Regions from separate parts of the Mesorhizobium sp. M0408 genome, predicted to be linked through region 2. Evidence: riboswitches for the same ligand, from Rfam matches in the RefSeq annotation. Region 2 holds a riboswitch; each other region holds the start of a gene.
The links. Region 2 has a riboswitch for cobalamin ahead of metE (5-methyltetrahydropteroyltriglutamate--homocysteine S-methyltransferase). Riboswitches for the same ligand answer to the same signal wherever they lie in the genome.

Region 1 (4,273 bases), on a different contig from region 2:
GCGCTGTTCGGCGTGGTCGCGGTGGTTGTTATCTTGGCGTGATCTGCGCTCGAGATCGAGCGGAAACAAAAAACCCACCATGCGGCGGGTCGTTGGAGCCAATTAGCACCATACCGAAATTAGTAGCATAGCTGCCGGCACAAAGCAAGAACAAAATAGGGCTACGCCTCAAATAATCGCGTCAGGTCGGCGCCGCCCCTCACCCTTACCATTCCAGGGGCGAGCCGCTTCGTGCGGCTTTCCCTTCTCCCCTTGTGGGAGAAGGTGGCCGCGAAGCGGCCGGATGAGGGGTGTTCCAGCTTGGCACCAACAGCGCTCCGGCCAGCACCCCTCAACCGTCTTGGCGCTGCGCGCCAATCCACCTTCTCCCACAAGGGGAGAAGGAAGAAGAGGCGCCAGCAACACCCCTCAGAACTCGATCCCCTGCTGCGCCTTCACGCCGGCGGAGAAGTGGTGCTTGGTCACGCCCATCTCGGTGACCAGATCGGCCGCCTCGACCAATACCGGTTTGGCGTTGCGGCCGGTGACGACGACATGCAGGCCTTCGCGACGCGCCTTCAGCGCCGCGACCACCTTTTCGAGATCGAGATAGTCGTAGCGCAGCGCGATGTTCAGCTCGTCGAGCACCACGAGGCTGATCGACGGCTCGGCCATCAGCTCCAGCGCTTTCGCCCAGGCAGCCTCGGCCGCCGCGATGTCGCGCTTCAGGTCCTGTGTCTCCCAGGTAAAGCCCTCGCCCATGGCGTGCCAGACGACACGGTCGCCGAAGGCGGCAAAGGCATCTTTCTCGCCGGTGTGCCATTTGCCCTTGATGAACTGAACGACGCCGACGCGCTTGCCATAGCCGAGCATCCTGAGCGCCAGCCCAAAGGCGGCCGTGGTCTTGCCCTTGCCCGGTCCGGTGTTGACGATCAGCAGCCCCTTCTCGACCGTCTTGGCCGCGACCTCGGCGTCCTGCACCGCCTTGCGCTTGGCCATCTTGGCGCGGTGGCGTTCCTCGTCCTTGGGATCGATAGTATCAGCCATGTCATTTCACCTTGAGCGGCAGCCCCGCCACCATCAAAAGCACGGTGCCGGCAACAGCCGCGACGTCCTGGTTCAGCCGGCCGGCGGCGTCGCGAAACCGTCTTGCCAGCGCATTGTCCGGCACGATGCCCTGGCCGACCTCGTTGGACACCACGAACCACGGTCCGCGCGGCCGCGACAGCACGTCCGCCAGTTTTTGGCATTCGGCCTCGACATCATGTTCGGCCAGCATGTGATTGGTCAGCCACAGCGTCAGGCAGTCGATCAGCACCGGCTGGCCGTCAGGCAGCGCTCCGATCGCGCCGGCAAGGTCGAGCGGCGCATCGATGGTCGTCCAGCCGGCGCCGCGGCGCGAGCGGTGCAGCGCGATGCGCTGGCGCATCTCATCGTCATAGGCTTGCGCCGTGGCGATATAGCTCCAAGGCGGCGGGCCGACCGTCACCAGGCTCTCGGCATGCGCGCGCATGCCGGGGCCCGGCCCGCCGATGACCAGGGGAAGTGGCCCCGCAGCGCGGTCAGGCAAAGCTGTCGCGCAGGCTGGTCGCCGTGCCCGTGAAGCGTCCGCGCACCACGCCGACGACCGCGCCGAGCACCAGCCAGAACACCAGATTGGTCAGCGTCACCGCCACCACGAACTGGTGGTGCAGGCCTTCCGGGATCGCCGTCTCGAAGCTATCGGGCTGCGGCGCGCCGACGATATGCGGCGCAACGATCAACGCCACGGCAAGAGCCACCAGCGGCAGCGATCTGCGGAAGACGATAAGGCCGAGACCGGCCGCTGTCGCCACCACTGTTGCCCACCACCAGATCTGGCGTTGGACAAGGTCGGCCGCCGGCATCGCCGGCAGTTCCGGCGCCAGGCCGAGGCCGGGCGCCAGCGTGAACACGGCAAAGCCGGCCAGCCCCCAGAACAGGCCCTGGCGCCAATTGCCGATGCCGCCGGCGAATTCCGAAACCGCGACCAGGACCAGCGCGAAGCCGATGCCAGTGACGATATTGGCAACGACGCTGAAGGCAAAGCGTTCGAAACCGTCGGCCGGCGCCCAGTCTTCGTCTTCCGCCGGAGCCATTGCTTTAGCCGGTGCCGGCGCAGCGCTGCTCATAGCCGTCGTGCCTGCGGCGTTTTCAGCCGGTGTCGCAGGTGCCGCGGCATGGTCATGGCCGCCGCCGGCCTGTTCGTAGACTTCCGCCTTTAGGATGAGCGGCACCGTGGCATAGGCTTGCATGCAGGCGAGAGCCACGCCGGCCACAAGCCCTGCGATCGCCGCGATGAACACGACGTTGCGAAACAGTGTCATGATGTCAGCCCCTTGTTAGTGGCAGGGAAAGCCCATCGAATGGCGATAGTCGTGCGCGGCATTGTGGACCGCATCGATATGCGAGAAGCCGACAAAGCCCATGACGAAAATGCCGAGGAATGCAGCAAGCGCCAGCTGCATGAGACGCGACTGCGAGGAGGCGGAAGCGCCGAGCGAAACGGAAGCGGTATTCATGTCTTGTCCTTTCGCCCTCCACCCGAGGGCATAGAAGTCAGTTTCCTGTCGCCGGCAGGTCTCCTGGCTCGCGGATCAGCGCCCTTCCCCACCTTCCCGAAGGCGAACCTTCAGTGGCATATGGAGAGGACTACCGCACACAGTTGCGGGGGCAGCCACGGCATTGGGCAAACAACTTGCCCTCACCGCATTCCCTCTTGGTTCCAAACGGAACCGACGACATCAGCGACTATAGGCAGAATCGCCGTGCCCGGCAAACCAAATTCCGCCGGATCGTGTGGCGAATGCGCCGCCTCGCCAAGGCCGGTCGGCCGGCGCCGCGATTGACAATTTTCGCAGCCGGGTGTCGGCTGGCGGATGGGGAGGAAGCCGGCACGCAACCCAGCCCGAATGAGCGCGGTCCCTACAACGGCCTGACGCGGGCCGAGCCGACGCTGCCGTCATCAGCCTATTGGGACATCGCGGCCTATCAGCGCGATCTCGAGGCCATCTGGTATCGCAACTGGCTGCTCGTCTGCCGCGAGGCCGACCTTGCCCAGCCGCTGGCTTTCAGGACGTTCCGCATAGGCACGCAGGAGGTCGTCGTGCTGCGCGACGAGACCGGCGAGTTGCGCGCCTTCCACAACACCTGCCGGCATCGCGGCTCGCAGCTTTGCCAGCAGAGCGAAGGACGGCTGAAGGCGCGGCTCATCACCTGCCCATACCATGCCTGGTCCTATTCGCTGCACGGCGATCTGGTGCGCGTGCCGTCGAAATCGCTGCCGGACGGCTTCGACAAGGCCGATCATCCGCTCTACCGGGTCGCGCTTTCGGTGTGGCGCGGTTTCGTCTTCGTCAATCTGGCGGAAGACGCTGCCGGCTCGGCTGAAACATCCTTCGATCCGGCATCCGGCAACCTCGCCAACTGGCCGTTGGAAACGCTGCTGAGCGGCCATGTGCTGCGCAAGGTGATAAACTGCAACTGGAAGGTATTTTGGGAAAATTTCAACGAGTGCCTGCACTGCCCCGGCGTCCACAAGGATCTGTCGCGGCTGGTGCCGATCTATGGCCGCGGCCTGATGGGCCGGCACGACGACCCCGAATGGGCGCGCCAGGCCGACAATGACGCGCCGGAATTTGCCGGCGGCTTGCGGGCCGGGGCCGAAACTTGGTCGCGCGACGGGCGCGTCCACGGCTCGGTCTTTTCCGGCCTGACGCCGGGCGAGCGTGCCGCCGGGCAGACCTATGCCACCAGCATGCCGTCGATGTTCGTCGTCGGCCATGTCGACTATGTCAGGACCGTGCGGCTGGTGCCGCTTGGGCCGGAGCAGACCGAACTTACTGCCGAATGGCTTTTTTCGCCCGAAGCGCTCGCCGATCCGGCCGCCGATATCGACAACATCGTCGCCTTCGGTACCCAGGTGCTGGAGGAGGATGCTGATATCTGCGAGGTCAACCAGATGGGCCTGCGCTCGATGCGCCACAAGGCCGGCGTACTGATGCCCGAGGAATACGACTTGCACCGCTTCCACAACTGAGTGCGCGAGCGCCATGCGGCGCTCGAACATCAAAGCGATTTGGGCAGATAGCGCCAGGTGACGAAGCCGCAGGCCGCCGCCAGCAGGCCGAGTGTCGCGAAAACCGCGCCCAGTCCGAAAAACGCCAGCACGCCGGCCAAAGGCTTTCCGGCTTTGGCCCAAAGCAGCTCTGATGCCGACCGGTACCCAACGCGACGCAAGGCCCTGCTTCTGTTGACGGTGGCAACCGTGATAGTC
Region 2 (4,273 bases):
GCGGCCTGGATTCAATCATTCTCGCTGTTTAACGTCACAGTGCAGCTTTCGGCGCCGCGGTGGGTGGTTGGACGCGCCCTGTCTCTCTATCAGACGGCCACATACGGCGGCATGGCGGCGGGAAGCTGGCTTTGGGGCGAACTGGCGGATGTCCAAGGTGTTTCGGGAGCCTTCCTCGTCGCCAGCGTGGTTCTTCTGATTGGTGGACTGATTGGGATCGTTCTGCGTCAGCCGGATTTCGAAACGCTCAATCTGGATCCGACCAACAAGTTCAGCGAACCGACGCTGCAACTTGACCTTCGGCCACGAAGCGGTCCGATCATGGTGATGGTCGATTATCGTATCGATCAGAGAGATGTCCCAGAATTTCTCAGTGTGATGACATCGTGGCGAAAAGCCCGGCTGCGAGATGGCGCCAGACAATGGGCGTTGCTGCGTGACCTGGAAAAGCCCGAACTATGGACCGAGTGCTATCATGTGCCAACCTGGGTCGAGTATGTTCGCCACAACAACAGGCAGACCCAGGATGACGCCGAAATCGTTGCGCGCCTGGAAGCGCTGCACCGTGGCGATTGCCCGCCCAAGACGCATCACAAGATCGAACGCCAAACCGTGCGCGTGCACGACGATTTGCCGCTCAGGCCTCATTTGGACAGGACTTGAGCTGGCCCGGTGGTTTGAGCCGGGTTACCTTGAGCCGGTGGGCTGCGAACAAGCATTCGAGACGTCGGCCTCGATCCTCCGCAACACGCCGCTGCGCCGGGCCTCGGGTGCTCCCCTCGAAATCGTTGTGTTGTGTGTCACCGAGGGCATCACGGCCAACACCTTCCACATGGGCAACAGCCTCGCCATTGAGTCGAATGTGGTCGCGAGCAGATCACCAAAGAAGCGGTCGGAACCTTCGGAGCCGAAGTTCGACGCCGAGGTGGCGTTCGCATGATGAGGGAAGCAGCACCACGGCACTTGCCGGTATGTTTGCCGCCGGCAGCCGACGAACTCCTATCCTCCTGGACCGCTGTGCGTCATTGCTTTGATTTACCGGCCGCTCAAGGCTTCCACAGTTTTCGCTTTCGAGGCGACCTTTGGGGACATGCCAACGGAAATTTAACATAACGACATAAACATTTCTTTATGCGGCGTTGACAAAGAAGCGAACTGCTGTGATTGTCTCCCGTGTCGTGGTTCTCCGTACGGCGCTGCCGCAGCGGAGCTAAGAGGGAAGCCGGTGCGATGCCGGCGCTGCCCCCGCAACTGTTAGCGGCAAGCCAACCCCACTCATGTCACTGAGGCGAATAGCCTTGGGAAGACGGGTAGAGGCTATGACCCCGCGAGCCAGGAGACCTGCCACGGCAAATTACGTCCACGGGCGGGGTGTCTCGGTGGCCGCTGCAGCCTGGCGTTCCTGCCGGCCTGCTAGCGCCTTCCTTGTCACCGACGCCCCAACCATCGGGGTATGGCATGACTGTCTCTCAGCAAATTCCTGTAGCAACGCTCGGCGTGCCGCGCTTCGGTCGTCGGCGAGAACTGAAGTTCGCGCTTGAAAGCTACTGGTCCGGAAAATCTTCCGCCGCCGACCTTCTCACGACGGCGAAGGCGCTCCGTGCCGCTAGCTGGGAAGAGCAGCACGATCGCGGCGTGTCGAAAATCCCGTCGAACGACTTCTCGCTTTACGACCATGTGCTCGACACCGCAGCCATGGTCGGCGCCCTTCCGTCTCGTTACGCCTGGAATGGCGGCGAGGTCCCACTCGACATCTACTTCGCTATGGCGCGCGGCAACCAAGGTCAGACGGAGGATTGTGGGCACGGTGGTCACCAGCATGCGGCTCATCGGCCTGGTGTAACCGCGATGGAAATGACCAAGTGGTTTGACACCAACTATCACTACATTGTGCCGGAACTAAACGATGATCAAACGTTCGCTCTTTCGTCGACGAAGCCGGTTGATTACTTCCTCGAGGCTAAAGCCCTCGGCATTCACACACGCCCAGTCATCCTTGGACCGGTCACCTTCCTCAAGCTGGCGAAATCGCCTGCCGAGGGATTCGATCCCATCGCGCTCCTGCCGCGGCTGCTGCCCGTCTACGAGCAACTCCTGCAGAGGCTGAAGCTGTCGGGAGCCGACTGGGTGCAGATCGATGAGCCAGCGCTTGTCCTCGATCTGAACCCGAACGAACGAGCTGCGTTCGAATTCGCCTGTGGCCAGCTGTCGAAAGCCGCGCCCGAGCTGAAGATCATGCTGGCTACCTATTTCGGGCCGCTGGGAGACAATCTCGAAACCGCGGTTTCTCTGCCCCTGGCCGGGCTGCATATTGATCTCGTGCGCGCTCCCCAGCAGCTGGAAACGGTGGGTCGGCTCGCACCGAAGGATCTGGTGCTCTCGCTTGGCTTGATCGATGGCCGCAACGTCTGGCGTGCGAACCTGCCCGCCATTCTCGACCGCATCAAACCGATCGTCGCCGGCTGGCCCTTGGACCGCGTCGAGATCGCGCCTTCTTGCTCGATGCTGCATGTGCCGATTGACCTGCGCATGGAGACGGAACTCGACGCGGACATCAGGTCGTGGCTCGCCTTCGCGGCCCAGAAGACCGACGAGTTGGTGTTGCTGGCCCGGGCCCTGTCCCAAGGCAGGGATGCGGTGGCAGGCGCGTTGAAAGCGTCTGCCGAGGCTGCCGCCACCCGCGTGACATCCACGAAGATCCATGACCCGCTTGTTGAGGGGCGGATCGCCAGCATTGACGACAGCATGAAGCGACGAGAGAGCGCTTTTGCCGAGCGCTCCAGAGTCCAGGCCGGCACGCTCGGGCTGCCGCCGTTCCCGACGACGACCATCGGATCCTTCCCGCAGACGCCGCAGGTACGCAGGGCGCGGGCCGCTCATGCGAAGGGCCAGCTGAGCTATGTCGACTACGAGACCTTCCTGAAGAAGGAGATCGAGGCTGCAATTCGCTGGCAGGAAGAGATCGGGCTGGACGTGCTGGTGCACGGTGAGTTCGAACGAAACGACATGGTACAGCATTTCGGCGAGCAGCTGTCCGGCTTCGCCTTCACCCAGCATGCCTGGGTGCAGAGCTATGGGTCGCGTTACGTGCGCCCCCCCATCATCTTCGGCGACGTATCGAGGCCCAATCCGATGACGCTGCGCTGGTGGCAATTCGCCCAGTCGCTTACGGAATACCCTGTGAAGGGAATGCTCACAGGCCCAGTGACCATTCTCAACTGGTCTTTTGTTCGCGACGACGTACCCCGCTCCGAGGCATGCCGCCAGATCGCGCTTGCCATCCGCGACGAAGTGACGGATCTCGAATGGTCCGGCGCAAGGATGATCCAGATCGATGAGGCCGCGTTTCGCGAAGGATTGCCACTGCGCCAATCTGACTGGAAAGACTATCTCGACTGGGCTGTCGAATGCTTCCGGATCGCCTCAACGGGTGTAAAGGACACGACTCAAATCCATACCCACATGTGCTATTCGGAGTTCAACGAGATCATCGACGCGATCGCCGAAATGGATGCGGATGTAATTTCGATTGAGACGTCGCGCTCGAAAATGGAACTGCTGGACGCCTTCACGAGTTCCAAATATCCGAACGAAATCGGGCCCGGAGTCTACGACATTCACTCACCACGTGTCCCGGAAGTCGGGGAGATTTCGGATCTCGTCATGCTTGCCCGCGAGCGACTGTCGGATTCCCAACTGTGGGTAAACCCCGACTGTGGCCTCAAAACACGCAAATGGGAGGAGGTCCGCCCTGCCCTCATGAACATGGTCGATGCAGCACGTGCGCTCCGGGAGAAAGTGTAGGCCGGAGGGTTTCCTGGTTGCTCACCATGTGGTGAGTCCCCGGCTGCCGCACGTCGGCCGTGAATGTGCCAAAACGCGATCACATCCTTTGAAATAATTCACTCGAGCGAGAATGTGCATTTTCCTTCGGCACGTGTATTAATCGCGCAGGAGTAAAGGGTACCGTTTTCTCCCTGTGACGTGTCGAGTTCGAAGGGGATGTGATTGGCGTCGAGACCGCTCCGGCCATGGGTTATCAGCATGCCAAGTGCGCTGTTCTCGATCAGTTCGTAAAGGACTTCTCGGCTCGGTTCATCGAAATGCGCGGGTACATACATGACAGGTTCCTTCACTGGCCGCCGGGTTCGCTGTTCACCGGTTGACATCCGATGGCAAGCGTTCCAACGCGGCGGCGATCTGGCGTTTCGCTGCTGAGGGCAGAGGCAGGATGGGACGCGGGGGGTCGGCACGGCAAATGTCGAGCAATTCG
Region 3 (4,273 bases), on a different contig from region 2:
GATCGTAGACCTTGCGCAGCGCGGGCGCCATCTTGTTGGTCAGCGTGCCGGCAACGATCATGATGTCGGACTGACGCGGAGACGCGCGCGGCGCGACACCGAACCTCTCCGAGTCATAGCGCGGCATCGACGTATGGATCATCTCGACGGCGCAGCAAGCGAGACCGAAGGTCATGAACATCAACGAGCCGCTGCGCGCCCAGGTGATCAGCGCCTCGGTCGAGGTGACGAGAAAGCCCTTGTCGGCGAGCTCGTTGTTGATCTCCAGGAAGAATGGATCGTCGGACCCGACCGGCCTGCCGGTGTTGGGATCGATGAGGCCCTTGGGCTTCGGCGCGACGAGCGTGCCGGAACTGTCGTTCAATCCCATTCCAGCGCTCCTTTTTTCCATTCATAGGCAAAGCCGATGGTCAGCACCGCCAAAAACACCATCATCGACCAGAAACCGAGCATGCCGATCTGGCTGAACGACACCGCCCACGGAAACAGGAAGGCCACCTCCAGATCGAAGATGATGAACAGGATCGACACCAGGTAGAAGCGGATGTCGAATTTCATGCGGGCGTCATCGAACGAGTTGAAGCCGCACTCATAGGCCGAAAGCTTTTCCGGATCGGGGTTGCGATAGGCCACCAGGAAGGGTGCGGCGAGCAGCGCCAGCCCGACGATCAGCGCCACGCCGATGAACAGGACGATGGGCAGGTACGAACCTAAAAGTGCGTTCATGCTGCAGTTTCCGTTGGCGGCCAATCCACTCTGATTACAGCACCGGACCCACTTGCGGAAGCGTGACAGTTTAACCACTGAACCGTTTTAAGGAGGCTCTATGCTGCAACGCGGCGAGGGTTAGCGCAGCGCTTTCGGCGAAGCAAGTCAAACCTTGTTCAAATCGCGGTGCTGGACGGCATATCCGGGAAAACTGGTCCGATCCGCTCCTGTTTGATTTCCTTCACTTTTTACTCCACTTTTCTCTCCTGACATCAATGCCGCCAAAACCCTGTTAGCATGGCACGGAATCGCAGGTCATTTTCTCTGTCTAAAATCGTCCGGATGCCGCCTTCATGAAGGAAAAAATCTCGCTTGCCATGGCCCGCCGCATTGCGCTCGCGGCACAGGGATTCAATGACCCGCGCCCCACCGGCACGCCTGACCGCCGGCATCTGGCCCGCGTGCTTGCCCGTACCGGCCTGCTGCAGATCGATTCCGTCAGCGCCGTGGTGCGCGCCCACTATATGCCGCTCTATTCGCGGCTTGGCCCCTACAAGCTGGCGCTGCTCGACGACGCCGCCGTAACGCGCAAGCGCATGGTCTTCGAATATTGGGCGCACGAAGCCTCCTTCTTGCCGGTCGAGACCTATCCGCTGATGCGCTGGCGCATGCAGCGGGCCGAGTGCGGCGACGAAATGTACAGCGGACTGGCCAAATGGGGCCGCGAGCACGCCGCCTATATCGAAGACATCTATCGCGAGGTCGCCGAACGAGGCCCGATCGCGGCGTCGGCTTTCGAAGGCCAGAAGGGTTCGGGCGGCTGGTGGGGCTGGAGCCATGCCAAGCACGCCTTCGAATGGCTGTTCTGGGCCGGCCGCATCACCACGGCGCATCGCCGCGGCTTCGAACGGTTCTACGATCTGCCGGAGCGCGTATTGCCGCCGGCGGTACTCGCGCTACCGGTTCCCCGTCCCGAGGATGCTCACCGCGAATTGCTGCGCATCTCGGCCCGCGCCCACGGCATCGCCACGGCAGGAGACCTGCGCGACTATTTCCGCCTCTCGCCCGCCGACATCAAGGGCCGCATCGAGGAGTTGGTCGAGGCCGGCGACCTGTTGCCGGTGAGCGTCGAAGGCTGGAACAAAACAGCCTATCTCCACAAGGACGCCCGTTTGCCGCGCAAGATCGAGGCGCGCGCCTTGCTCGCGCCGTTCGATCCTGTCGTCTTCGAACGATCGCGCACCGAGCGGTTGTTCGACTTCCACTACCGCATCGAGATCTACACGCCGGCCGAAAAGCGCCAGTATGGCTATTACGTGCTGCCGTTCCTGTTCGGCGACAGCATCGTCGGGCGCGTCGACCTCAGGGCCGACCGCCCGGCCGGCGTCTTGCGCGTCCATGCCGCCTATGCGGAGCCCGGCGCCTCGCTGCAAACCGCAGCCGAGCTTTTCGAAGAATTGAAGCAGATGCAGGGCTGGCTCGGCCTGGAACGCATCGAGGTGACCGCTGCCGGCGACCTCGGCCGGCCGCTCGCGGATATCGCCGCGTCATAGACGTGCGTTGACACGACTGCCTCCACAAGCCTAAATCCGTTCCAGACGGTCCCCTGCCCGCAACGGCAGGGGCCAAGAGGGAATGCGGTGCGAAATCTCGATTTCAAATCCGCGGCTGTCCCCGCAACTGTAAGCGACGAGCCTCGGCCGAAAACCACTGGGATATTCCCGGGAAGGCGGCACCCAGGCGATGACCCGCGAGCCAGGAGACCTGCCGTCTAGGACATAAGAATCCGATCGCCTGGCGGGTTTTCCGGGCAAGGAGCCTGATTTGGAACACGACAGCAGTTTTCCGGCTGAGACAGCGGATTTATTGTCCGGCCATGGTGATTCCCCGGCCGGCGTTACCGTCATCGTCTGCTCGTCCTGCCGTGACGAGACCGGTTCGGACGCTCATCCGCGCGCCGGCGAACTGCTCGCAGAGGACACGCGCCGCGCCGCTTCCAGCGAAAACATCAAAATCCGCACCGTCGAATGCCTCGGCAATTGCAAGCGCCGGCTCAGCGCGGCCATGCTGCGCGACGGCTGCTGGAGTTACGTCTTCGGTGATCTGACCACGACCAGCGGCGCCGATCTCGTCACCGGGGCAAAGCTGTTCGCCACCTCGACGGATGGGCTCATTCCATGGCGCGGCCGTCCCGATTGCCTGAAGCGCGGCCTGGTTGCCCGCATCCCTCCCCTTGACCTTTTGAAGGACCTGACATGACCGCTGCCTCCCTTTCGCGCGTTCCCTGCACCGTGGTCACCGGCTTTCTCGGCGCCGGCAAGACGACGCTGATCCGCCATTTGCTCGAAAACGCCAAAGGCAAGCGCCTAGCCATCATCGTCAACGAGTTCGGCGACATCGGCATTGACGGCGAGATCCTGAAGGGCTGCGCCATCGACACCTGCCCCGAGGAAAACATCGTCGAGCTGGCCAATGGTTGCATCTGCTGCACCGTCGCCGATGATTTCGTCCCGGCGCTGGACCAGATCCTGTCGCTGACGCCGAGGGTCGACCACATCCTGATCGAGACATCCGGCCTCGCTTTACCCAAGCCGCTGGTCCAGGCCTTCCAGTGGCCGTCGGTGAAAAGCCGCGTGACGGTGGACGGCGTCATTGCCGTGGTCGACGGACCGGCGCTGGCTGATGGCCGCGTAGCCAACGACATGGACGCCCTGCAGGCCCAGCGCGCGCAGGACGAGACGCTCGACCATGACGATCCGGTCGAGGAAGTGTTCGAAGACCAGCTCGCCTGCGCCGACCTGATCATCCTGTCGAAGAGCGACCTGATGGACGCAGCCGGCTCGGCCCGTGCCAATGCCGTCATCGGCAAGCACGTTGCGCGGGCGGTGAAGATCGTACCGACTTCGCAAGGCAAGGTCGACCCGTCGGTGCTGCTCGGCCTCGGCCTCGCCGTCGAGGACGACATCGAGAACCGCAAGACCCACCACGACGACGAGCTCGACCACGAACATGACGATTTTGACTCGTTCGTCATCGACATCGCGTCTGTGTCCAACCCGGACGAGCTCGCACAACGGGTCGCCACGGCGGCGGAGGAAGAAAACGTGTTGCGCGTCAAGGGTTTCGTCGAAGTCGGCGGCAAGCCGATGCGGCTCCTGCTGCAGGCCGTCGGTCCGCGCGTCAACCACTATTACGACCGCGCCTGGACCGCTGAAGACGACCGCCGCTCGCGCCTGGTCGTCATCGGCCTGAAAGGGCTGAACCGCCCCGCCATCGAGCGTATCCTCGCCGGCTGACCCCAGGTACGAGCCGCGATGCACATCCTCACCACCACATCCGCCTCGCTCGACGATCTCGCCGAGCCCGTCGATCTCAGGCAAACGCCTGCGGATGTCGTGGCGCTGTCCTTCACCGACAGCGACCTGGCCGGGCTGGCGGCGGCGTGGAAGGCAGATGCGCACCGCCTGCCGTCGATGCGGCTCGCCGCCTTGCGCGACCTGCGCCATCCGATGTCCGTCGACCTGTGGATCGACAGCGTCGCCCGCCACGCCAAGGTCATTCTGGT

Region 1: another riboswitch for cobalamin. It lies ahead of NKI67_RS06480 (CbtB domain-containing protein); the one in region 2 lies ahead of metE (5-methyltetrahydropteroyltriglutamate--homocysteine S-methyltransferase).
Region 3: another riboswitch for cobalamin. It lies ahead of NKI67_RS06665 (DUF1636 family protein); the one in region 2 lies ahead of metE (5-methyltetrahydropteroyltriglutamate--homocysteine S-methyltransferase).

What each region holds. Positions count from the first base shown of each region.
Region 1 is NZ_JAMYRO010000004.1:189,046-193,318, forward strand. It holds gene cbiB (adenosylcobinamide-phosphate synthase CbiB) at 1-42, shown strand, start outside; gene cobO (cob(I)yrinic acid a,c-diamide adenosyltransferase) at 409-1,026, opposite strand; gene cobU (bifunctional adenosylcobinamide kinase/adenosylcobinamide-phosphate guanylyltransferase) at 1,028-1,549, opposite strand; gene NKI67_RS06475 (CbtA family protein) at 1,542-2,324, opposite strand; gene NKI67_RS06480 (CbtB domain-containing protein) at 2,340-2,519, opposite strand; cobalamin riboswitch at 2,556-2,752, opposite strand; gene NKI67_RS06485 (aromatic ring-hydroxylating oxygenase subunit alpha) at 2,870-4,036, shown strand.
Region 2 is NZ_JAMYRO010000037.1:25,286-29,558, reverse strand. It holds gene NKI67_RS29530 (MFS transporter) at 1-663, shown strand, start outside; gene NKI67_RS29525 (hypothetical protein) at 701-940, shown strand; cobalamin riboswitch at 1,163-1,363, shown strand; gene metE (5-methyltetrahydropteroyltriglutamate--homocysteine S-methyltransferase) at 1,459-3,804, shown strand; gene NKI67_RS29515 (FMN-binding negative transcriptional regulator) at 3,903-4,121, opposite strand; gene NKI67_RS29510 (dihydrodipicolinate synthase family protein) at 4,156-4,273, opposite strand, start outside.
Region 3 is NZ_JAMYRO010000004.1:225,185-229,457, forward strand. It holds gene NKI67_RS06650 (NuoB/complex I 20 kDa subunit family protein) at 1-370, opposite strand, end outside; gene NKI67_RS06655 (NADH-quinone oxidoreductase subunit A) at 361-726, opposite strand; gene NKI67_RS06660 (winged helix-turn-helix domain-containing protein) at 1,062-2,261, shown strand; cobalamin riboswitch at 2,291-2,494, shown strand; gene NKI67_RS06665 (DUF1636 family protein) at 2,533-2,967, shown strand; gene cobW (cobalamin biosynthesis protein CobW) at 2,964-4,004, shown strand; gene NKI67_RS06675 (cobaltochelatase subunit CobN) at 4,023-4,273, shown strand, end outside.